Regions from separate parts of the Streptomyces sp. NPDC058683 genome, predicted to be linked through region 2. Evidence: predicted binding sites of a transcription regulator. Region 2 holds the regulator's gene; the other holds the start of a gene.
The links. The regulator HrcA, encoded in region 2, represses chaperone genes, less so after heat shock. The targets are predictions, from matches to a motif close to TTNGCACTCNGNNNNNCNGAGTGCNAA.
Positions count from the first base shown of each region.

Region 1: groES (co-chaperone GroES) is a predicted target of HrcA. The motif match lies at 4,072-4,098, and genes of this name have one in related genera.

Region 1 is NZ_JBHXSK010000018.1:92,627-103,698, reverse strand. Features, by position in the region: gene ACFWXC_RS21300 (LysR family transcriptional regulator) at 1-37, opposite strand, end outside; gene ACFWXC_RS21295 (MOSC domain-containing protein) at 117-785, shown strand; gene ACFWXC_RS21290 (SDR family NAD(P)-dependent oxidoreductase) at 883-1,656, shown strand; gene groL (chaperonin GroEL) at 1,874-3,499, opposite strand; gene groES (co-chaperone GroES) at 3,617-3,925, opposite strand; gene ACFWXC_RS21275 (polysaccharide deacetylase family protein) at 4,285-5,088, opposite strand; gene ACFWXC_RS21270 (polysaccharide deacetylase family protein) at 5,085-5,972, opposite strand; gene ACFWXC_RS21265 (methyltransferase domain-containing protein) at 6,063-7,256, shown strand; gene ACFWXC_RS21260 (cell wall-binding repeat-containing protein) at 7,234-9,273, opposite strand; gene ACFWXC_RS21255 (RNA polymerase sigma factor) at 9,392-10,660, opposite strand; gene ACFWXC_RS21250 (YciI family protein) at 10,704-11,060, opposite strand.
Region 2 is NZ_JBHXSK010000003.1:346,021-357,092, forward strand. Features, by position in the region: gene ACFWXC_RS05330 (S41 family peptidase) at 1-728, opposite strand, end outside; gene ACFWXC_RS05335 (hypothetical protein) at 775-1,269, opposite strand; gene ACFWXC_RS05340 (VOC family protein) at 1,435-1,827, opposite strand; gene ACFWXC_RS05345 (16S rRNA (uracil(1498)-N(3))-methyltransferase) at 1,857-2,615, opposite strand; gene ACFWXC_RS05350 (nitronate monooxygenase) at 2,612-3,712, opposite strand; gene dnaJ (molecular chaperone DnaJ) at 3,856-4,992, opposite strand; gene hrcA (heat-inducible transcriptional repressor HrcA) at 4,993-6,009, opposite strand; gene ACFWXC_RS05365 (MBL fold metallo-hydrolase) at 6,174-6,905, shown strand; gene ACFWXC_RS05370 (DUF3097 domain-containing protein) at 6,940-7,746, shown strand; gene hemW (radical SAM family heme chaperone HemW) at 7,767-8,999, opposite strand; gene ACFWXC_RS05380 (SpoIIE family protein phosphatase) at 9,027-10,928, opposite strand; gene ACFWXC_RS05385 (HAMP domain-containing protein) at 11,031-11,072, shown strand, end outside.

The DNA.
Region 1 (11,072 bases), on a different contig from region 2:
CGGCGCGCAGGACGCGGAGATGACGGGCCTCTATCACCCCCCGAGCATAAGGCGGGCTTGGACAGCACGCCCCATAATGCGTCGACGCTTTGAGGGCGGTCCCGTACCGTCGGACCATGGAGCTTCTCTCGGTGAACCTCGGAATCCCGACGCCGTCGCCCCACACGGACCAGAAGGACGGCGTGACCGGCATCGACAAGCGCCCCGTGGACGGCCCGGTGCGGGTGCAGGCGCCCGGCCCGAAGGGGGTCGCGGGCAGCGGACTGGCCGGGGACACGGTGTGCGAGCTGCGCCACCACGGCGGCGACGACCAGGCGGTGTACGCGTACGCGCGCGAGGACCTGGACGCCTGGGAGAAGGAGCTCGGCCGGCCGCTGCCGAACGGCTGTTTCGGTGAGAACCTCACGACAAACGGGCTGAACGTGTCGGATGCACTGATCGGCGAGCGCTGGCGGATCGGCTCCGGGGTCGTACTGGAGGTCACCTCCGGGCGCATCCCGTGCCGTACTTTTCAGGGCCATCTGGGCGAGCGGGGATGGGTGAAGAGGTTCACGCGGAAGGGTGCGTCCGGTGCCTACCTCCGGGTGATCGAACCGGGTGAGATCCGGGCCGGCGACCCGATCGAGATCGTGCACCGGCCGGCCCACGGGGTGACGGCGGCGATGGAGTTCCGTGCGACCACCACCGAGCGGGAGCTGCTGCCCCGGCTCCTCGCGGCGGGCGCGGCGCTGCACCCGGAGGCGCTGGCACTGGCCCGGAAGTACGTGGCCGCGCAGCAGGACTGAACGGCCGTCACCCGCGAGCCGTTCACCAGCGCTTCACCCATCGGGAGAGCTGGTGCGCGCAGCGGACGCCGTCAGTCCGGGTAACTACCCTTGGGCCATGACAACGGCTCTGATTACGGGATCGACCGCGGGGATCGGTGCCGCGTTCGCGCGGCGGCTGGCGGCGGACGGGCACAACCTCGTCCTGGTGGCGCGGGACACCCAACGCCTGCGCGAACAGGCGACCGAGCTGCACGACCGGCACGGCATCGAGGCGGAGGTGCTCACCGCCGACCTCGCCGAGGACACCGGCATCGAGTCGGTCGCCGCCCGCCTCGGCGACCGCCGGAACCCGGTCGACCTGCTGATCAACAACGCCGGCTTCGGCAACAAGGGCCGCTATCTGGACGTCTCCATGGCCGACGAGCTGAGAATGCTCAAGGTGCACTGCGAGGCGGTGCTGCGGCTGACCTCGGCGGCGGCCGAGGCGATGCGGGAGCGCGGGCGCGGCGGTGTCGTCAACGTGGCCTCGGTGGCGGCCTTCGTGCCCCGGGGCACCTACGGCGCGTCGAAGGCGTGGGTGGTGCAGTTCACCCAGGGCGCGGCGCGCGATCTGGCGGGGACCGGCGTCCGTCTGATGGCGCTGGCGCCCGGTTTCGTGCGCACCGAGTTCCATCAGCGGGCCGGGATGGGCACGGACAACATCCCGGACTGGATGTGGCTGGACGCCGACAAGCTGGTCGAGGCGGCGCTCGCCGACCTCGCGCGCGGCAAGACGCTGTCGATCCCGGACCCGCGGTACAAGGTGCTGACCGGCCTGGCGAAGGTGGCCCCGCGCGGGCTGCTGGGCGGGATCACCTCGAAGACGGGGCGCAAGTACGGGCCGCAGTGACGGCCGTGACGGCCGGCTGGGTCGCGCCGCAGGCCCGGGGGGAAGCGGGCGGTGGCCGGCGAGGACCGCTCCGGTGCCCAAAAGGTGGGACGAGGGCGGAAAAGACAGGACGAGGGGCGAAATCAGTACGACAGTAGGAAGTACCCGCGAGGGGCGAAGCCCCCGTTCCCGGCGGACGACCGGGGACGGGGGCTTCTTCGGTTACTGGGGCGTTGCCTCAGTGGGAGTGGCCGTGGGAGTGACCGGCGGCCGCCGGCTCCTCCTCTTCCTTCTTCTCGACGACCAGGGTCTCGGTCGTCAGGAGGAGGGAGGCGATGGAGGCGGCGTTCTCCAGGGCGGAGCGGGTGACCTTGACCGGGTCGATGACGCCGGCCTTGACCAGGTCGCCGTACTCGCCGGTGGCGGCGTTGAAGCCCTGGCCCTTGTCGAGCTCGGCGACCTTGGAGGTGATGACGTAGCCCTCCAGGCCGGCGTTCTCGGCGATCCAGCGCAGCGGCTCGACGACCGCGCGGCGGACCACGGCGACACCGGTGGCCTCGTCGCCGGTCTTGCCCAGGCCGCCCTCCAGCACCTTCGCGGCGTGGACGAGCGCGGAGCCACCACCGGAGACGATGCCCTCCTCGACCGCGGCGCGGGTCGCGGAGATGGCGTCCTCCAGACGGTGCTTCTTCTCCTTCAGCTCCACCTCGGTGGCGGCGCCGACCTTGATCACGCACACGCCGCCGGCCAGCTTCGCGAGGCGCTCCTGGAGCTTCTCGCGGTCCCAGTCGGAGTCCGTGTTCTCGATCTCGGCCTTGATCTGGGCGACGCGGCCGGTGACGGCACCGGAGTCACCGGCACCGTCGACGACCGTGGTGTCGTCCTTGGTGACCGTGACACGGCGGGCGGAGCCCAGCACGTCCAGGCCGACCTGGTCGAGCTTGAGGCCGACCTCCTCGGAGATGACCGTGGCGCCGGTGAGGACCGCCAGGTCCTCCAGCATCGCCTTGCGGCGGTCGCCGAAGCCGGGGGCCTTGACCGCGACCGCGTTGAAGGTGCCGCGGATCTTGTTGACGACGAGGGTGGAGAGCGCCTCGCCGTCGACGTCCTCGGCGATGATCAGCAGCGGGCGGGAGGCGTTGCCCTGGATGATCTTCTCGAGCAGCGGGAGCAGGTCCGCGATGGAGGAGACCTTGCCCTGGTTGATGAGGATGTAGGGGTCCTCCAGGACGGCCTCCATGCGCTCCTGGTCCGTCACAAAGTACGGCGACAGGTAGCCCTTGTCGAAGGCCATGCCCTCGGTGAAGTCCAGCTCCAGACCGAAGGTGTTGGACTCCTCGACGGTGATGACACCGTCCTTGCCGACCTTGTCCATCGCCTCGGCGATGAGCTCGCCGACCTGGCTGTCCTGCGCGGACAGACCGGCGACGGCCGCGATGTCGGCCTTGTCGTCGATCGGGCGCGCGGTGGCGAGCAGCTCCTCGGAGACGGCGGCGACGGCCGCGTCGATGCCCTTCTTCAGGGCGGCCGGGGAGGCACCGGCGGCGACGTTGCGCAGGCCCTCGCGGACGAGCGCCTGGGCCAGCACGGTGGCGGTGGTCGTACCGTCACCCGCGATGTCGTTGGTCTTGGTCGCCACCTCCTTCACCAGCTGGGCGCCGAGGTTCTCGTACGGGTCGTCGAGCTCGACCTCGCGGGCGATGGTGACACCGTCGTTGGTGATGGTGGGTGCGCCGAACTTCTTGTCGATGACGACGTTGCGGCCCTTGGGGCCGATCGTCACCTTGACCGTGTCGGCAAGCTTGTTGACGCCGCGCTCGAGGGCGCGACGGGCGTCCTCGTCGAACTTCAGGATCTTCGCCATGGGAGCGGTTCAGCCCTCTCGGAAAACGTGGGTGAAACGAGCCGCGCCCCCGGCGCCCGGCTTCATAAGGTCGCGGGGGCCAGGGGCGCAGCTCAAAGCAGAATGTGCTTGAGGTGACTACTTCTCGATGATCGCGAGCACGTCGCGAGCCGAGAGGACGAGGTACTCGTCGCCGTTGTACTTCACCTCGGTGCCGCCGTACTTGCTGTAGAGCACGACGTCGCCGACCTTGACGTCGAGCGGCAGGCGCTCGCCGTTCTCGAAACGGCCCGGGCCCACGGCGAGGACAGCACCCTCCTGGGGCTTCTCCTTCGCGGTGTCCGGGATGACCAGGCCAGAGGCGGTGGTCTGCTCGGCGTCGAGCGGCTGGACCACAATGCGGTCCTCGAGCGGCTTGATGGCAACCTTGGAGCTGGTGGTCGTCACGATCCGACCTCCCCCTTCGGAGATCTCACGGGGTTAACTGTCTGAGGTGGCGACCAGGTGGATCCGTCGTCGCGGGTGCCGGACCTGCCCGTCGCGTTGTTGGCACTCTCATCTGCCGAGTGCCAGAGCCGAGACTATGACCGCGATTAGCACTCGGTCAAGCGGAGTGCCAATTACCTGCGGCGCGGCGCCGAAAAAACGGTGACCGGGGCCGCGGTGAACGCCCCTGGGGCTGCCGCCCCCGCCCCCCCGCTTTCACCTTCGGCCTCGTCCCCGAACGCCGCACGGGCCGGGAACTCGAACGCCTGACGGGCCGGGAACCGAACGCCGCACGGGCCGGGATGCGGCGCCTGCCGGTCCTACAGGTAGTCCTCCAGCCGCCCCACCGTCAGGCCGTTCTCCTGGACCCGGCGGAGCAGGCGGGTGGTGCGTTCGCGCAGGGTCAGGCCCGTGGCCTCGTCCGGGCCGACCAGGACGATGTCGCCGGGGCGCAGCTGCTTCTCACCGCGGCGGTACGCGATCCCGTCGGCCGTCATCGCCGCGCGCCACAGGACCACCGCCGTCACCCCGCAGTCGGCCGCCGCGTGCAGGGTGGTGGTGTCGTACGTGCCGTAGGGCGGGCGGAAGAGGCGGGGGCGGATGCCGAAGCGGGACTTGAGTTTCTCCTGCTGGCCGCAGATCTCGGCGCGCTGGCCGGCGTAGGGCAGGCCGGGCATGGCCGGGTGGTCGAGGGTGTGGTTCTGGACGCTCGCGCCGACCTCCTGGAGGCGGGCGAAGTGGCCGTAGCCGGGGCCGACCACGCTGTCCGTGAGGAACATGCTCACCGGGAGCCGCAGTTCACGGACCATGTCCACGAACCGGGGGTCCTTCTCGGCGCCGTCGTCGTAGGTGAGGAAGACGACCTTGTCGGTGGTGGGGACGTGGTCGACGACCGGGGGGAGGGCCGTGCGGAGGGCGAGCGGGTGGAGCGGGGGGTGCGGCGCCGGGAGGAGGGGGGCGGTCAGGCCCCAGTGGCGGTAGAGCTGTTCGCCGGCCGGGCCGTGCGGCCGTACCCGGTCGGCCGCCTTCTTGCCCAGCCGTTCGATCGGGTCGACGGACTGCGCGCAGCCCGCCAGGAGGAGGGCGGCGGTCAGCAGCGCGGCCGCCGCCCTCGGCCGGCTCACAGGTAGTCCTCCAGGCGCGCCACCGCATAACCCTCGCGGGTGACCTTGTTCAGAAAGCGGCGCATGTCGTCGATCATCGTGCCGTCCCAGTCGTCCTTGCCCCGGAAGTGCGTGAGCACGATGTCACCGGGGTGCAGGCCGCGGTCCCACTCGCGGTACTCCCAGTGGTCGACGAACACCTCCTCGTCCCAGATCGGCGCGTACTTGATGCCGCAGGACTTGGCGGCGCGCAGGGTGTCGCCGTTGTAGTTGCCGTAGGGCGGCCGGAAGACCGTCGGCGCCTTGCCGAACTGCTTCTTCATGATCGCCTGCATGCCGCAGATCTCGTCCCTCTGCTCCTCGTAGGACAGGCCCGGCAGATACGGGTGGGTCAGGGTGTGGTTGTTCAGGGTGTGGCCCTCGGCCTGCATCGTGCGGAAGAAGCCGTAGTCGTCCTTGACCAGGTAGTTGCTGAGGAACGCGGTGTAGGGGATCCGCAGGTCGTTCATCATGCGGAGGAACCGCGGGTCCTTGTTCCAGCCGTCGTCGATGGTGAGGAAGACGATCTTCTGCCTGGTCGGGATCGTGGTGAAGACCGGGGGCAGGTCGTCCTCCTCCTGCCCGTCCACCTCGAAGCCGTCGCGCGCGGTGATCCTCGGCTTCATCTTCGGCGGGGCCGGGGGCCGCAGCGGGACCGCGTCCAGGCCCCAGCGCCGGGCGGCGGCGACCCGGGCGGCGTGGGAGTCGGGGGCGGGCGCCGCCCGGTGCGGCTGCTGGCCGGCGGCGGGACGGGCGGTGGAGCCGGTGTCCGGCCCCGCGCAGCCGGACATCAGGGCGGCCGCGGCCAGCAGGCCCGCCATACCCGCCTTCAACCCATTTTTGTCATTTTGTACGACTACTCGCATGGCGTCGGATCCTTCCAGGCCCTCCCCCGGAACCGGCGCCGACACCGCCGCCGGAGGCGAACCATCCACCGACTGGCCGACAATGACCCGGTGAACGACCTCCTCGCCCCCCTCCTCTCCCCCGAGGGCCGCGCCCTCCTCGCCGAGGTGCGCGGCACCGCCCCCGCCGACGAACTCGCCGTGGCCACCCGGCTGCGCCGCACGCACCCCGCCGAACTGGTGTCGGCGGCGCTCACCCAGGCCCGGCTGCGGCAGCGGGCGGCGGCGAAGTTCGGGGAGGCGGACGCGGACCGCATGTTCTTCACGCCGAACGGGGTCGAGCAGTCGACGCGGGCGAGCGTCGCCTCGTACCGGGCCCAGCGGCTGACGGCGCTCGGGGTGACCTCGGTCGCCGACCTGTGCTGCGGGATCGGGGGCGACGCGATCGCGCTCGCGCGGGCCGGGATCCGGGTGCTCGCCGTGGACCGGGACCCGGTGACGGCGGCCGCGGCGCGGGCGAACGCCGACGCGCTGGGGCTGGCCGGCCTGATCGAGGTCCGGGAGGCGGACGTCACGGAGGTGGACACGGCCGGCTACGACGCCGTGTTCGTCGACCCGGCCCGGCGCGGCGGCCGCGGCCGCATCTTCGACCCGGAGGCCTACTCGCCGCCCCTGTCCTGGGCGATCGAGGCGGCCCGCGGGGCGGCCCGCACCGCCGCGCTGAAGATCGCCCCCGGCGTCCCGCACGAGGCGGTCCCGGCGGATGCCGAGGCGGAGTGGATCTCGGACGCGGGCGACGTGAAGGAGGCGGTGCTGTGGTTCGGGACGGCGCCCGGGGCGGTCCGCGCCACCCTGCTGCCCGGCCCGCGCACGCTGCTCGGCCGGGGCCTGCCCGATCCTCGGGTCCGTCCCGTGGGGCGGTACCTGTACGAGCCCGACGGCGCCGTCATCCGCGCCCATCTGGTCGCCGAGGTGGCCGAGGAGCTGGACGGCGGGCTCGTCGACCCGACGATCGCGTACATCACGGCCGACGAACTGCGCGCCACCACCTGGGCGACGCCGTACGAGATCACCGACCGGCTCCCCTTCAACGTGAAGAAGCTGAAGGCGCTGCTGCGGGAGCGCGGGGTCGGCACCCTGACCGTGAAGAAGCGCGGCTCGGCCGTGGAGCCGGAGGAGCTGCGCAGGAAGGTCAAGCCGCAGGGGCCGAACGCGGCGACCGTGTTCCTGACCCGGGTGGCGGGGGCGCCGACCATGCTCGTCGGCGCCCCCCCGCGGCCGGCTACTGGTGCTGGGCCGTCCTGAGCGACGTCGGGTTCCGGTCGGTCGCCCGGCCGGACTTGGTGGCGGCCGAAGCGGGCTCACCGGCGTCCGTGCGCAGCGCGAAGGTGCGCGCGGCCGAGGCGACGCCGTTGAAGTACGGCCGGTACTCGAAGTCGTTGCCGCTCGCGCTGATCGACGAGCCCGCCGTGTTCAGCGCGCCCGCCGTGACCGAGCCGGTGTCGCCGAAGGCGACCACGGACTGGGTGCCGGCGGACTCGCGCAGCAGATAGCTCTTGACCTCGTCGGACAGGGCGGGCCGGGAGGTCCACAGCACGGGCCCGTAGACGTTCATCGCCGAGCCCGCGGAGACCCCGTCCCGCCAGGAGCCGGCGTAGGCGACGGCGGCCTGGCCGGGGGTGGTCCACCAGAACTTGGCGAGGGCCACCGAGAGGGCCTCGCTGTTGGCCCCCGTGATCGGGTAGTAGTAGTACGTCGACGGCCACTTGGAGAACGACGCATGGGTCAGCGCGTACTTCGCGTCGGCCCCGACCGTGATGACCATGGTCTTGGCCGGGTTGAGGCTGTTGAGGTACGACTTCACCGCCGACGTCAGCGACTTGCCGCTGGTCAGGACCACGCTGCCGGTGCTGCCGGTGCCGTCGGCGCCGGCCGCGGCGGCCGCCGGGAGGGCCGCCTGGTAGTCGGTGCCGCTGGCCAGGAAGACGTACGTCGGGCTGGTCGTGACCGTCTTCGCCACCTTGACCGAGGTGTCGTAGCGGTCGGTGCCGGAGACCCGCTTCGGGACGTAGCCGAGGGACTTCAGCTGGGTGGAGACGTTGGTGGTGAGGACCGAGGTCCCGCCGACCATCCAGACGTTCGCGCCCTTCTTCAGGGTGCGCTTCAGCTCGTTCTTCACCGCCGTCGACAGCCCGGTCTTCACGGTCGTCAGCACCGGGCCCTGCCGCTTGCCGGCCAGTGCGGTCGCGACGGGCGCGTCGGCCGAGTCGTCCTGGCCGAGCAGCACGGCGGACTTGGCGTCCAGCAGGCCCGGCTCGCTCTGGCCGACGGTGTTCCAGCTCCAGCGCGAGGAGGCGATGTCGGTGGCGTTCGCGTCGGCGCCCCAGACCCGGGCGGTGGTGTTCTTGCGGACCGGCTGCCAGCTGGGGTTGACGCCGAAGTTCTGTCCGGCGGTGTCCGCGACCTTGGTCAGCTCGCCGGTGGCCACGTCCGCGTACTCGACGGTGTGCACGTCGCCGCTGTCGGGCGAGGTGTGCGCGTCGAAGACGATCCGGGTGCCGGTCGGCGACCAGGACGGGTTGGCGTACGAGCGCGGTCCCGTCGTCAGCTGCTTGACACCGGTGCCGTCCGCGTTCGCCGTGAACACCTGGTAGTTGCCGTCGGTGTCCTTGCGGACGAAGGCCAGCCTGGTGCCGTCGGGCGACCAGTCGGGCTGCTCGGCGTCGGTCAGGACGCGCTTGACCGTCTTCGCGTCCGAGTCGTAGACGTAGACGCCGGCGTTGTCGTAGCAGCCGTAGGCGACGTTGCGCTGGAAGGCGACCAGACCCGACGCCGGGTTCACCGTCGGGTGGGTGTCGCAGACGGTGGACGGCTCCAGGGTGCTGCTGAGCAGCGGCTCGGGGGCCCACGACCCGTCCGAGGGGCCGTAGACGAGCTGGCCACCGGTGGAGAAGACGACGTACCGGCCGTTCCAGCCGTAGGCGAGGTCCTCGTAGACGGCGCTGGAGCGCACGCCGTCCGCCCAGGGAAGGGTGATCTTGGTGGAGCCGCTGGGACGGTAGCTGGAGATCTGGCCCGCGCTGGTGACCAGCCGGCTGCCGTCCGGCGCCCAGGCGGCGTAGTCGCCGCCGACGCCTGGAATCTGCGTGGTTCTGCCCGTCGCCGGGTCGATCAGCATGCCCCCGTCGACGAGGATCTTGCCCTCGGTGCCGGGCCAGTTGCCGGCGTCGTCGGCGACGGCACCCGGCGCGAGCGCCAGGGTGCCCGTCGCGGCCAGTACGGCCGCGGTCGCGAGCGCCGCCGTACGGCGGCGCGTGAACATTCTCAAGTTGTCGACCCCCCATGGTCGGTACAGCCCCTGTACAGGAGCCGGGTCACTGTAGTGGCCAACTAGTTGCCATGGGAACAGAGTTGCGAGTGAACAGCTGTGTGCCTCCAGGTTACGCAGCGCACTCCCGTGCCCTGGCCAGCAGCAGCTCCCGCTCCCGCTCGTTGCGTGCCAGACCCGCCGCCCGTTCGAACTCCGCGCGGGCCTCCGCCGTACGCCCGAGGCGGGCCAGCAGGTCACCTCGCACGCTGGGCAGCAAGTGGTAGTCGCGCAGGGCCGGTTCGGCCGTCAGCGGGTCCACGATCGCCAGCGCCGCCGCCGGGCCGTCCGCCATCGACACGGCCACCGCCCGGTTCAGCTCGACGACCGGGGACGGGGACCGGGCCGCCAGCAGGCCGTACAGGGTGGCGATGGACCTCCAGTCGGTCTCCTCGTAGGTGTACGCGTGCGCGTGACAGGCCGCGATGGCCGCCTGGAGCGCGTACGGCCCCGGGGCGCCCGTCGCCGTGGCCTCCGCGCGGGCCAGCGCCCTGATGCCGCGGGCGATGAGCATGCGGTTCCAGCGGCGGCGGTTCTGGTCCCCGAGCAGGACGGGGGTGCCGTCCGGGCCGGTGCGGGCGGCCGTGCGGGCGGACTGGAACTCGAGGAGCGAGGTGAGGGCGTGCACCTCCGGCTCCTTCGGCATCAGCGAGGACAGCACGCGGGCCAGCCGCAGCGCGTCCTCGCACAGCGACGGGCGCAGCCAGTCGTCGCCCGCCGTGGCCGCGTACCCCTCGTTGTGGATCAGGTAGATGACGTCGAGCACGGAGCCGAGCCGGGCCTCGCGGTCCGGGCCGTAGGGCACCTCGAAGGCGATGTTCCTGGTGGCGAGGGTGCGCTTGGCGCGGACGATGCGCTGGGCGACGGTCGGCTCGGGGACGAGGAAGGCGCGGGCGATCTCGGCCGTGCCCAGACCGCCGAGGAGGCGCAGGGTGAGGGCGGTGCGGGCCTGAGGCGACAGCACCGGGTGGCAGGCGGTGAAGACCAGGCGGAGCAGGTCGTCGTCGATGCCGTCGGGGTCGGCGGGCAGCTCCGGCGGGGGCACGTCCGCGAGGCTCCGGCCGATCTCCCGGAGCTTGCGGGTGTAGTTCTCCCGGCGCCGGACCAGGTCGACGGCGCGGTGGCGGGCGGTGGCCATGAGCCAGGCGCCCGGGTTGTCGGGCACCCCGTCCCGGGGCCACTGCTCCAGGGCGGCGACGAGGGCGTCCTGCGCCAGTTCCTCCGCGATGCCGACGTCCCGGACGATCCGGGCGACGCCGGCGATCACGCGGGGCGACTCCAGACGGAAGACGGTCTCGATGGCGTGCCGGGCATCGGCGTCGACGGAGGGCTGTGTGCTCACAGCCCTCCATTCGACACCCCCGGACGGCGGTACGCCAGGAGGGTCAGCCCTCCGCGATCTCCCGCACCTCGCAGGTCACCGTCCAGAACTCCTCGTGCACCTTGAGGAACCGCTTGGTCCACTCCAGGGCCTCGGCCATGTCCTTGCACTGCATGATCGCGTAACCGCCGACGACCTCCTTGGACTCGGTGAACGGCCCGTCGGTGACGGAGATCTTCCCGCCCTCCCAGTGCACCCGGGTGCCCTGGGCGGTCGGCGTGAGCCCCGCGGTGTCCAGCATCACGCCGGCCTTGGTGATCTCCTCGATCAGCTCGCCCATCCGCTGCATCAGCTCCTGGCTGGGGCCTTCGGCGGGGGCGGCGGACTCGTCGATCTTCACGAGCGACAGGTAACGGGGCATGGTGGCTCCTGG
Region 2 (11,072 bases):
GACCCCCATGAGCGGGAGGTGCCCCCATGCGGGGTGTGCCGGCGCAGGTCGGAGCCGTCGGCGAGGGAGGAGTAGAGCGCGCCCGTTCCCTCGTGGTCGGAGAGGAAGGCGATCCGGTCGCCGGCCCACACCGGGTATTCGAGGTTCCCGTCCAGCTCCTCGTGCAGCCGTACGAACTCCCCGGACCCTTCGCGATCGATCCACAGCTTCCCCGCCGTACCGCCCCGGTACCGCTTCCACCAGGCCGCCTCCCGGCCCATCGGCGCGGACAGCAGCACGGTGTGCGGCCCGAAGGCGACATGGCCGACCGGGCCGTACGGCAGGACGGTGGACGGCCCGCCGTCGAGCGGGACGGTGCGGGCCCAGCTGCGCCGGAGGCTGGACTGGCCGTAGGTGCTGATCGCGAGGACCTGCCCGTCGGCGGTCCAGCCGCGCACCTGGGTGCGGGAACTCCCCCAGTGCGTCAGGCGTTCGCTGCTGCCGCCCTCCACCGGGGCCGTGTGCACCTCGGGGGCGCCGTCGCGGGTGGAGGTCCAGGCCACCGTGGTCCCGTCGGGCGAGATGCGCGGCAGCGTCACGGGGACGTTGTCGGCGCTGACCCGCCAGGCCCGGCCGCCGTCCAGGGGCGCGAGCCACACGTCGTCCTCGGCGGTGAAGGCGACCAGGTCGCCGTGGACATGGGGAAATCGGAGGTAGGACCGCGGTCCTGTCGCTGCACCCTGAGTCACCCGCTCAGCCTATGCATCGCGGCACGATTACGGTGGCCGATTTCGATCACTTGCCCTGCACCGGCGAGCACTTGGGGTCGCTCTGGCACCAGACGGTCTTCGTCACGGTCACGGTGGGGCCCGGCTGCTGCCCGTAGGTGGGCGGCCGGTAGGTGCTGTACGCCGGTCCGGGCGTGGCGTCGCAGTTGCCGAGGCCCTTCACCCGGAACCACTCCTTGCCGCCCACCTTCGCGACGAGGTTCCCGCGCACACAGGCGCCGCTGACCGCCTTGGTGACCCGCCCGGTGACGGTGATGTCCCGGCCGTCCTTGGTCCTGCCCCGGCAGTCCACGGAGACGACGGTGGTCTCGGACGCCGAGGGCGTCTTCGGGGCCGACGAGCCGTAGTTGCCGGTGCAGGTGAGCCAGCTGACGTCGACGTGCTGCCGTTCCAGCTCGGCGGTGGCGGTCCGGTCGGTGGTGTACGCGACGGTCGCGGAGTTCAGGTCGGTCGGCTGACAGCCCACCACACCGCCCACGGCGACCACCGCGAGCCCCGCCACGGCCGCCGCCCTGGTCACGCGCGACCGGCGCGTCACGCGCGGTCGGCGCCAAATCGGCCTCAATGCCCCCATGGAGGGCAGCCTGCCACCGTCGACTCCGTGACGGTAGAGGGCATACGGCCACTCACGTGTTCGGAGAGGTCCCCCTGGCGGCCGACGGGCTCCTCAGGTGCGCAGCAGCAGCCACTCCTGGAGTTCCACCAGGTTGCCCTCCGGGTCCTTGAGGTGGGCGACGCGCATGCGTTCCGTCATCGGCATCGGCCCGTGCACCAGGACCGCGCCCCGGGCGGCGATCTGCTCGCAGTAGGCGTCCAGGTCGTCGACGCGCAGCACCACCAGCGAACGGTGCCCGGTCGCGGTGTCCCCCAGCTCGCCCAGCACCTCGGCCATCATGGCCCGGTCCTGGAGGGCTATCCCCGCCGACCCGGCGTGCGGGCTGAACTTCTCGTACGGTCCCTCGCTCGCCCCCGACTGCGGCTTCAGCCCGAGCACCTCGGCGTAGAAGCGGTAGCAGGCGGCGAAGTCGGAGACCAGGAGCCGGACTTGGGCGAGTTCCACGGCGCGTTCCCCCTGTGGTGTCGTACGGGTCAGGACCAGCGGCCGGTGCGGCCCAGCAGCAGGGCCGCGGCCGCGGTGCCGGCGGTCGATGTGCGCATCACGGTAGGCCCCAGGGTGTACGCCTTCGCGCCCGCCTCCTCGAAGAGCGCCAGCTCGTCCCGGGCGACGCCCCCTTCGGGCCCGACGACCAGCACGATCTCACCCTCGGCGGGCAGCCGGGCCGCGGCGAGCGGGTCACTGCCGTGCTCGAAGTCGGAGTGGAGCACCGCGGCCAGGTCGGCTCCGGCGAGCAGTGCGGCGACCTGCTTGGTGGTCGCCGCGTCCGCGATCTCCGGGAAGCGCACCCGGCGGGACTGCTTGCCGGCCTCGCGGGCGGTGGCCCGCCACTTCGCGAGGGACTTCAGGCCCCGGTCGCCCTTCCACTGGGTGATGCAGCGGGCGGCCTGCCAGGGCACGATCGCGTCGACGCCGACCTCGGTCATGGTCTCCACGGCGACCTCACCGCGGTCGCCCTTGGGGAGGGCCTGGACGACGGTGATGCGGGGGCTCGGCCCGGGCTCCTCGAAGACGCTCTCCAGGCCCGTCACCACCAGCCGGTCCTTGCCCTCGGCGGCCCGTACGACGCCCTCCGCCCAGCGTCCGCGCCCGTCGGTGAGGATGACGTCCTCGCCGGGCTGCAGCCGCTTCACGGAGACGGCGTGCCGTCCCTCGGGGCCGTCCAGGACGACCTCGCCGCCCAAGTGGTCGGGCACCACGAGCGGGTCGAGCACGAACACCGGGGCGGTCATCGCCCCTCCCCCTCGTACCCCTCGTATCCTTCGCCCTTGGCCGACAACGCTGTCGACGCGGCGGCGAGTTCCGCCGCGAGGGTCTCCACCAGCTGCCCGGCGGGCAGCGGGCGGGCCAGCCGGTGGCCCTGCCCGGCCCACAGGGCCATGCCCTGCGCGTCCCCGGCCTTGGCGGCGGCCTTGCGCAGCGGGGAGGTGAGGTGGTGGACCTCCGGGTAGGCGGCGGGCGCGTACGGGCCGTGCTCGCGCATGAAGCGGTTGACCAGGCCCCGGGCGGGCCGCCCGGAGAACGCCCGGGTCAGTTCGGTCCGGATGAACAGCGGGTCGGTCAGCGCCCGCTTGTGGAGGTCGGTGGCGCCGGACTCGGGGGTGGCGAGGAAGGCCGTACCCAGCTGGGCGGCGCTCGCACCCGCGGCCAGCACGGCGGCGATCTGGCTGCCGCGCATGATGCCGCCGGCGGCGACGACGGGAATCCGCACCGTCTCCCGTATCTGGGCGATCAGCGACAGCAGTCCGATCCCGGAGCCCTCGTTCTCCTGCACGTCGCGGTGGGTGCCCTGGTGACCGCCGGCCTCCACGCCCTGTGCGATCACCGCGTCCGCCCCGGCCCGCTCGGCGGCGACAGCCTCCTCGGCGGTGGTCGCGGTGACGAGGGTGAAGGTTCCTGCCCGCCGGAGGGAGTCGAGGACGTCCTGGCCGGGGACGCCGAAGTGGAACGAGGCCGCGGCCACCGGGTTGTCGAGCAGCACGGCCAGCTTGGCCTCGTACCCGTCGTCCCGGCCGCTGTCGGGGTCGCCGAGCTCGGTCTTGTACCAGGCGGCCTCACCGGCCAGCTGATGCGCGTAGACCTCCACGGCGCCGGTCTCGGCGTACTCCGTCTGCGGCATGAAGAGGTTCACCCCGAAGGGGCGGCCGGTCAGCCCGCGCAGCTGCTTGATCTCCTGGTACATCCCGTCGGCGGTCTTGTACCCGGCGGCCAGGAACCCCAGCCCGCCCGCCTCGGACACGGCGGCGGCGAGCTGCGGCACGGAGACCCCGCCCGCCATGGGGGCCTGCACGATCGGAAGGGGGAGGAGATCGGTCAGTGCGGAGGACATGACGGCATGTTGTCACGTCCTCCGAACAAGACCGAATCGGGCCGTCCCTCTGGCACATGCCAGATATGTCCGGGCCGAGGGGCGGCGCCCGTACGGCGGCCCCTCAGCCCCCGCGCGGCGCCCCGCCGGCGCCCGCCGACGGGTCAGCGCCCGTTGAACGCGTCCTTCAGCCGGCTGAAGAGTCCCTGCTGACCCGGCTGGAACTGCCCCGTCGGCCGTTCCTCGCCGCGCAGCTTCGCCAGCTCGCGCAGCAGCCGCTCCTGCTCGGGGTCGAGCTTGGTCGGGGTCGTCACCTCGACGTGGACGATGAGATCGCCGCGCCCGCCGCCGCGCAGATGCGTGACGCCACGGGTGTGCAGCGGGATCGACTGCCCGGACTGCGTGCCCGGCCGGATGTCGACCTCCTCCATCCCGTCCAGCGTCTCCAGCGGCACCTTCGTACCGAGCGAGGCCGCCGTCATCGGGATGGTCACCGTGCAGTGCAGGTCGTCGCCGCGCCGCTGGAACGTGGAGTGCGGCAGCTCGTGGATCTCGACGTACAGGTCACCGGCGGGACCACCGCCGGGCCCGACCTCGCCCTCGCCGGCGAGCTGGATCCGGGTGCCGTTGTCGACACCGGCCGGGATCTTCACGGTCAGCGTCCGCCGCGACCGCACCCGCCCGTCACCGGCGCACTCGGGACACGGCGTCGGCACGACCGTGCCGAAGCCCTGGCACTGCGGGCAGGGCCGCGAGGTCATGACCTGGCCCAGGAAGGACCGGGTGACCTGCGAGACCTCACCGCGACCGCGGCACATGTCACACGTCTGCGCGGAGGTGCCCGGCGCCGCGCCCTCACCGTTGCAGGTGTTGCAGACGATCGCCGTGTCGACCTGGATGTCCTTGGTCGTGCCGAAGGCCGCCTCGTCGAGCTCGACCTCGATCCGGATCATGGCGTCCTGGCCGCGCCGGGTCCGCGAGCGCGGACCGCGCTGCGACGCGGTACCGAAGAACGCGTCCATGATGTCCGAGAAGTTCCCGAAGCCACCGGCCCCGAAGCCGCCCGCGCCCGCGCCGCCGCTCTGCGAGAGCGGATCGCCGCCGAGGTCGTAGACCTGCTTCTTCTGCGGGTCGGAGAGCACCTCGTAGGCGGCGTTGATCTCCTTGAACCGCTCCTGGGTCTTCGGATCCGGGTTGACGTCCGGGTGCAGCTCGCGCGCGAGCCGACGGAAGGCCTTCTTGATCTCTTCCTGCGACGCGTCGCGGCGCACGCCGAGAACGGCGTAGTAGTCCGTGGCCACTTACGACTCCGCCAGGATCTGTCCGACGTACCGTGCCACCGCTCGTACCGCTCCCATCGTTCCCGGGTAATCCATGCGGGTCGGTCCGACCACGCCGAGCTTGGCGACTGCCTCGCCGCCCGAACCGTAGCCGACCGACACCACGGACGTGGAGTTGAGTCCCTCGTAGGCGTTCTCGTGACCGATGCGTACGGTCATGCCCGAATCCCCCGCCTCGCCCATGAGCTTGAGGAGGACGACATGCTCCTCCAGGGCCTCCAGGACGGGCCGGATCATGAGGGGAAAATCATGTCCGAAGCGGGTGAGATTGGCGGTGCCGCCGATCATCAGCCGCTCCTCGTTCTCCTCGACGAGCGTCTCCAGCAGGGTGGAGAGCAGCGCCGAGACGGTGCCGCGGTCCTCGGCCTCGAAGGCGTCCGGCAGATCCTCCACCAGCCGGGGCACGTCCGAGAACCGGCGACCGGCGACCCGGCTGTTGAGCCGCGCCCGCAGATCCGCCACCGACGTCTCCCCGATGGGCGCCGGGCAGTCGACCATCCGCTGCTCGACCCGCCCGGTGTCGGTGATCAGCACCAGCATCAGCCGGGCCGGCGCGAGCGAGAGCAGCTCCACGTGCCGCACGGTGGACCGTGTCAGCGACGGGTACTGCACGACCGCGACCTGCCGCGTCAGCTGCGCCAGCAGCCGCACCGTCCGCGCCACGACGTCGTCGAGGTCGACGGCGCCGTCGAGGAAGTTCTGGATGGCCCGCCGCTCGGGCGCGCTCATCGGCTTGACGCCGGCCAGCTTGTCGACGAACAGCCGGTAGCCCTTGTCGGTGGGGATCCGCCCGGCGCTGGTGTGCGGCTGGGCGATGAACCCCTCGTCCTCCAGGGCGGCCATGTCGTTGCGCACGGTCGCCGGGGAGACCCCGAGGTTGTGCCGCTCGGTCAGCGCCTTCGACCCCACCGGCTCCTCGGTGCCGACGTAATCCTGGACAATGGCGCGCAATACCTGAAGCCTGCGTTCACTCAGCATCCGGCGCCACACCTCCAGAAAGTCGTCCCCGCGGCCTTTCGGGCCTTTTCGCCTGGCACTCTGCGAACGCGAGTGCCAGCGTCCCCGGCCCAGTGTACGGCCGCCGGGTACCGACTGGGCAAGGTCGGTGAGGACCCGGGGCGTTCTGCCGTTAGCGTCGTGGTGTGACGGTGACTTGGGAAGAGCTGGGCTGGGAACGGGTGGCCGAGGGGGTCGGCCGGTGCCGGCTGCCGGGCTGGGACTGCACGGCCGGGCTGGTCCTCGGGGCGGGCCCGGTCCTGATGGTGGACGCCGGGTCGAGCCTGGCGGAGGGCGCGCGGTTGCGTACGCAGGCGCAGCGGCTGGCCGGACGCCGTGTGACCCATCTCGCGCTCACCCACCCCCACTTCGACCACGTCTTCGGCACCCCGGCGTTCGCGGGCGCGGACGTGCACACGGCGGCGGGCGCCGAGGACGTCTTCGCGCACGGCCGCGAGGCGCTCCGCCTGGACGCGATCCGCAACGGCCTCCCGGCCCCGGAGGCCGAGGAGGCGGCCGACGCGCTGCCCCTGCCCCGCCGTCCGGTCTGTGGCGAGTGGACCCTCGACCTCGGCGACGGCCGCCGGGCCCTGCTGGCCGACGTGGGCCCCGGCCACACCTCCCACGACCTCGCGGTCCTCGTCCCCGGCGTCCCCGGCGACCGGGCGGTGGTGTTCTGCGGCGACCTGGTGGAGGAGTCCGGCGACCCCCAGGCCGGCCCCGACGCCGTACCGTCCCACTGGCCGGCCGCCCTGGACCGGCTGCTGTCCCTCGGCGGCGAGAACGCCCTGTACGTGCCCGGTCACGGAGCGGTGGTGGACGCGGAGTTCGTACGACGCCAACGCGACGCCCTGGCCGCCCGTTTCGGCGTGTCGTGACCACGCCGCCGCCGCTTCTCCTATCGTCATCCGAATGCGCCAGTACTCCGCCGACCTGACCCCGCCGTGGAAGAAGCCGAAACCGGCGCCGGAGGTGGCCGCCGAACCCGGCCTGGTCGTCGAGGAACCCGGCACCGGATTCTGCGGCGCGGTGATCCGCTGCGAGGCGGGCACGGTGACACTGGAGGACCGCTTCGGCAAACACCGCGTCTTCCCGCTGGAGCCGCGGGGCTTCCTCCTGGAGGGCCGGGCGGTCACCCTCGTACGCCCCACGTCGGCCGCCCCCGCACGCCCCGCCCGTACCGCCTCCGGCTCGGTCGCCGTGCCCGGCGCACGCGCGCGCGTGGCCCGCGCGGGCCGCATCTACGTCGAGGGCCGCCACGACGCGGAACTGGTCGAGAAGGTCTGGGGCGACGACCTGCGCATCGAGGGCGTGGTCGTGGAGTACCTGGAGGGCGTGGACGACCTGCCGTCGATCGTGGCCGAATTCGCACCGGGCCCGGACGCGCGCCTCGGTGTCCTGGTGGACCACCTGCTCCCCGGCACGAAGGAGTGGCGGATCGCCCAGTCGGTCACCAGCGCGCACGCCCTGGTGGTCGGCCACCCGTACATCGACATCTGGGAGGCGGTGAAGCCCGCCGCCCTGGGCATCGAGGCATGGCCGCGCGTCCCGCACGGCCAGGACTGGAAGACGGGCGTGTGCCGGGCCCTCGGCTGGCCCTCGGACAACACGGGCGCGGTGTGGCAGGCGATCCTGGCCCGGGTGGGCTCCTACAAGGACCTCGAACCGGAGCTGCTGGGCCGGGTGGAGGAACTGATCGACTTCGTGACGGCCCCGTAGCCGGGCACCCCCCGGCCCCTTCAGTCCACCAGGTCCCTGACCACCGCGTCCGCCAGCAACCGCCCCCGCAGCGTCAGCACGGCCCGGCCGTCCTCGTACGGGCCGGTCTCCAGCAGCCCCTCCCCCAGCGCCCGCCGCGCGGCCGCCAGCCCCTGCTCCTTCAGCAGCGACAGCGGCACCCCCTCCCGCAGCCGCAGCTCCAACAGGATCCGCTCGACCCGGCGGTCCTCGTCGGTGAGGACCTCACGCCCGGCCCCCGGCGAGCGTCCCGACGCCAGCGCCGCCGCGTACGCCCCCGGATGCTTGACGTTCCACCAGCGCACGCCGCCCACGTGGGCGTGCGCGCCCGGTCCCGCGCCCCACCAGTCGGCGCCCCGCCAGTACAGCTCGTTGTGCAGGCAGCGGGCTCCCCGCGAGGTGGCCCAGTTGGACACCTCGTACCAGTCGAAGCCGGCCGCGGACAGCATCTCCTCGGCGATCAGATAGCGGTCCGCGTGGACGTCGTCGTCGGTCATCGGGACCTCGCCCCGGCGGATCCGGCGGGCCAGCTGCGTGCCCTCCTCGACGATCAGCGCGTACGCCGACACGTGGTCCGGGCCGGCTCCGAGCGCCGCGTCCAGCGAGGCCCGCCAGTCGTCGTCGGACTCGCCCGGCGTGCCGTAGATCAGATCCAGGTTGACGTGCTCGAAGCCGGCCGCGCGGGCCTCCGCGACACACGCCTCGGGGCGCCCCGGGGTGTGCGTGCGGTCCAGGACGCGCAGCACGTGCTGCCGGGCGCTCTGCATGCCGAAGGAGACCCGGTTGAAGCCGCCCTCGCGCAGAGCCGCCAGATAGGCGGGGTCGACGGACTCCGGGTTCGCCTCCGTCGTGACCTCCGCGTCGGCGGCCAGACCGAACTCGTCGCGGATCGCGCCCAGCATCCGTACCAGGTCACCGGCGGCCAGCAGCGTCGGTGTGCCCCCGCCCACGAACACCGTGCGGACCTCGCGCGGGTCGTCGCCCAGGACCTTGCGGGCCAGACGGATCTCGTCGATCAGGGTGTCCGCGTAGTTGTCGCGGGAGGCGAGGACGCCGCCGGTGCCGCGCAGCTCGGTCGCCGTGTACGTGTTGAAGTCGCAGTAGCCGCAGCGGGTCGCGCAGTAGGGGACGTGCAGATAGAACCCGAGGGGGCGGCCGGCGGCACCGGCCAGTGCGTGCGCCGGGAGCGCGCCGTCGTCGGGGACCGGCTCGCCGTCGGGAAGTGCGGAAGGCATGTCCTCCATTGTCCCGTACGACGCCGGTTACTCCGCCTGGAGGACCAGCAGCGCCAGATCGTCCTCCGGCTGCCCGCCGCCGAACTCGTGCACGAGCCGCCGGATGCGCTCGGCGATCAGCTCGGCGCTCAGGCCCGTGCAGCCCGCGAGGGCCCGCGCGAGCCCGTCGCCGTCGTCGAACTGGCGGGAGCCCGAGCGGCGCTCGGTGACCCCGTCGGTCACGCACAGCAGGGTGTCGCCGGGCCCGAGCTCGATGGTCTCGCTGGTGTACGTCTCGTCCTCCACGACCCCGAGCAGGGTCTGCGGCCGGGCGGCGGTGCGGACCGCGCCGTCGGGGCCGAGGAGCAGCGGCAGCGGATGCCCGGCGGAGGCGAGGGTGCAGCGGACACCGCCCGCTTCGAGGGGGGTGAGTTCGCCGTACAGGAGGGAGAGGAAACGGGTCTGCGGGCCGTCGCCGGGCGGCATGCGGCCGCCGGCGGCGACCAGGGCGCGGGCGGCGGCGTCGGCGGCTTCGGTGGCGTCGTCCAGGAGGAGCTGGTTGAGCCGGTCGAGGACGTCGGCGACCCGGTACCCCTCCCGGGCCAGCAGCCGCAGCCAGGGCCGGGCCAGACCGATGACGACGGCGGCCTCGGGGCCCTTGCCCTGGACGTCGCCGACGGCGAAGCACCAGCGGCCGTCGCCGGCCGGGAACAGGTCGTAGAAGTCACCGCTGGGGCCGCCCTTGTCGCAGGGCTCGTAGACGAGCGCGCTGCGCACGCCCGGGATCTCGGCGACCGCACCCGGCAGCAGCCCGCGCTGGAGGACGGCGCTGATGGTGGCCTGGCGGGCGTACTGGCGGGCCGCGCCGATGGCGAGGGCGACCCGGCGTCCGAAGTCCTCGACCAGGCCGGTGATCTCGTCGGGGAAACCGGCCGGGCCGGAGCGTCCGATCACGAGCGTGCCGAGCGGGCGGCCGCCCGCGATGAGCCGGTAGGAGAGCGCCGAACCGCGGGCGCCCTGCGGGCCGAGCGCCTCGCCGGGCCAGGGATACGCCTCGGGCCCGGACCGTAACCCGTCCTTCGCGCACGGCGGGTCCTTCTCCAGGGCGCGGCGCAGTTCCTCGATGCGGTTCTCGCTGCCGTGCCAGACCCGGGCCAGCCGCGGCCCGCCCGCGCCGTTCGCCTCGCCCCAGCCGCCGGACCGCACGGTCGATTCGTCCTCCAGCCACACCGCGCACCAGTCGGCCAGCCTTGGCACGATCAGCTGGCCGGCGAGCGCGGCCACCAGGTTCTCGTCGAGCTGCCCGGCGAGCAGGTCGGAGGCCTCGGCGAGGAAGGACAGCGCGCCCCTGTCCAGCCAGTCCCGGTCCCGGTCGGGGCGCTGGGGCTCGGGCGCGAGGATCTCGGCCACCTTCAGCTCCTGCTCGTCGGGGAGCGTGCCGCCTCGCCCGGTCAGGCGCGCCCACACCGTCTTCGCACCGATGCGGTAGGTGACCCCCCAGGACTCGGCGAGCGAGGCGACCAGACGCAGGCCGCGCCCGTACTCCGGGGTCTCGTAGGGCGTCTCGCCCGGGTGGTCGCGCGGGGCGCGGGAGGGGTGGTGGTCGGTGACCTCGACGACGAACGCCGTCTCCTCCCGCGCCTCCTCCAGCCACCAGTCGACCTCGACGTCGGTGCCGGCGTGCACGACGGCGTTGGTGACGAGTTCGCTGACGACGACCATGGCGTCCTCGGCGACCCGCTGTCCCGGCTCCAGCAGGCCGCAGCCGGTCCACTCGTCGAGGCAGGCGCGCACCAATGCGCGGGCGGAACCCGGCGCAAGGGGGCTCCCGGGCAGGGTCGCGCGCCCCTGCGCGTACGCGCCCGCGCTCTCGTGCGCGGGCGCCTCGTCGCGCGCAGGCGCCTCACGGACCCGGGAGACGGTCTCCCGTTGCGTGGGTATGGCCCCCATGTCGAGCTCCCCGAGCAGTTCGGACGAATACATCCCGATCGATGCGGACAGAGTGACAGACTGGCTGCGCCCATAAGCACCGAGTTACCGAAGTGGGCCGCCATGAGTGAGAACAGTGCTACGCGTGTGCTCGAAGACGGACAG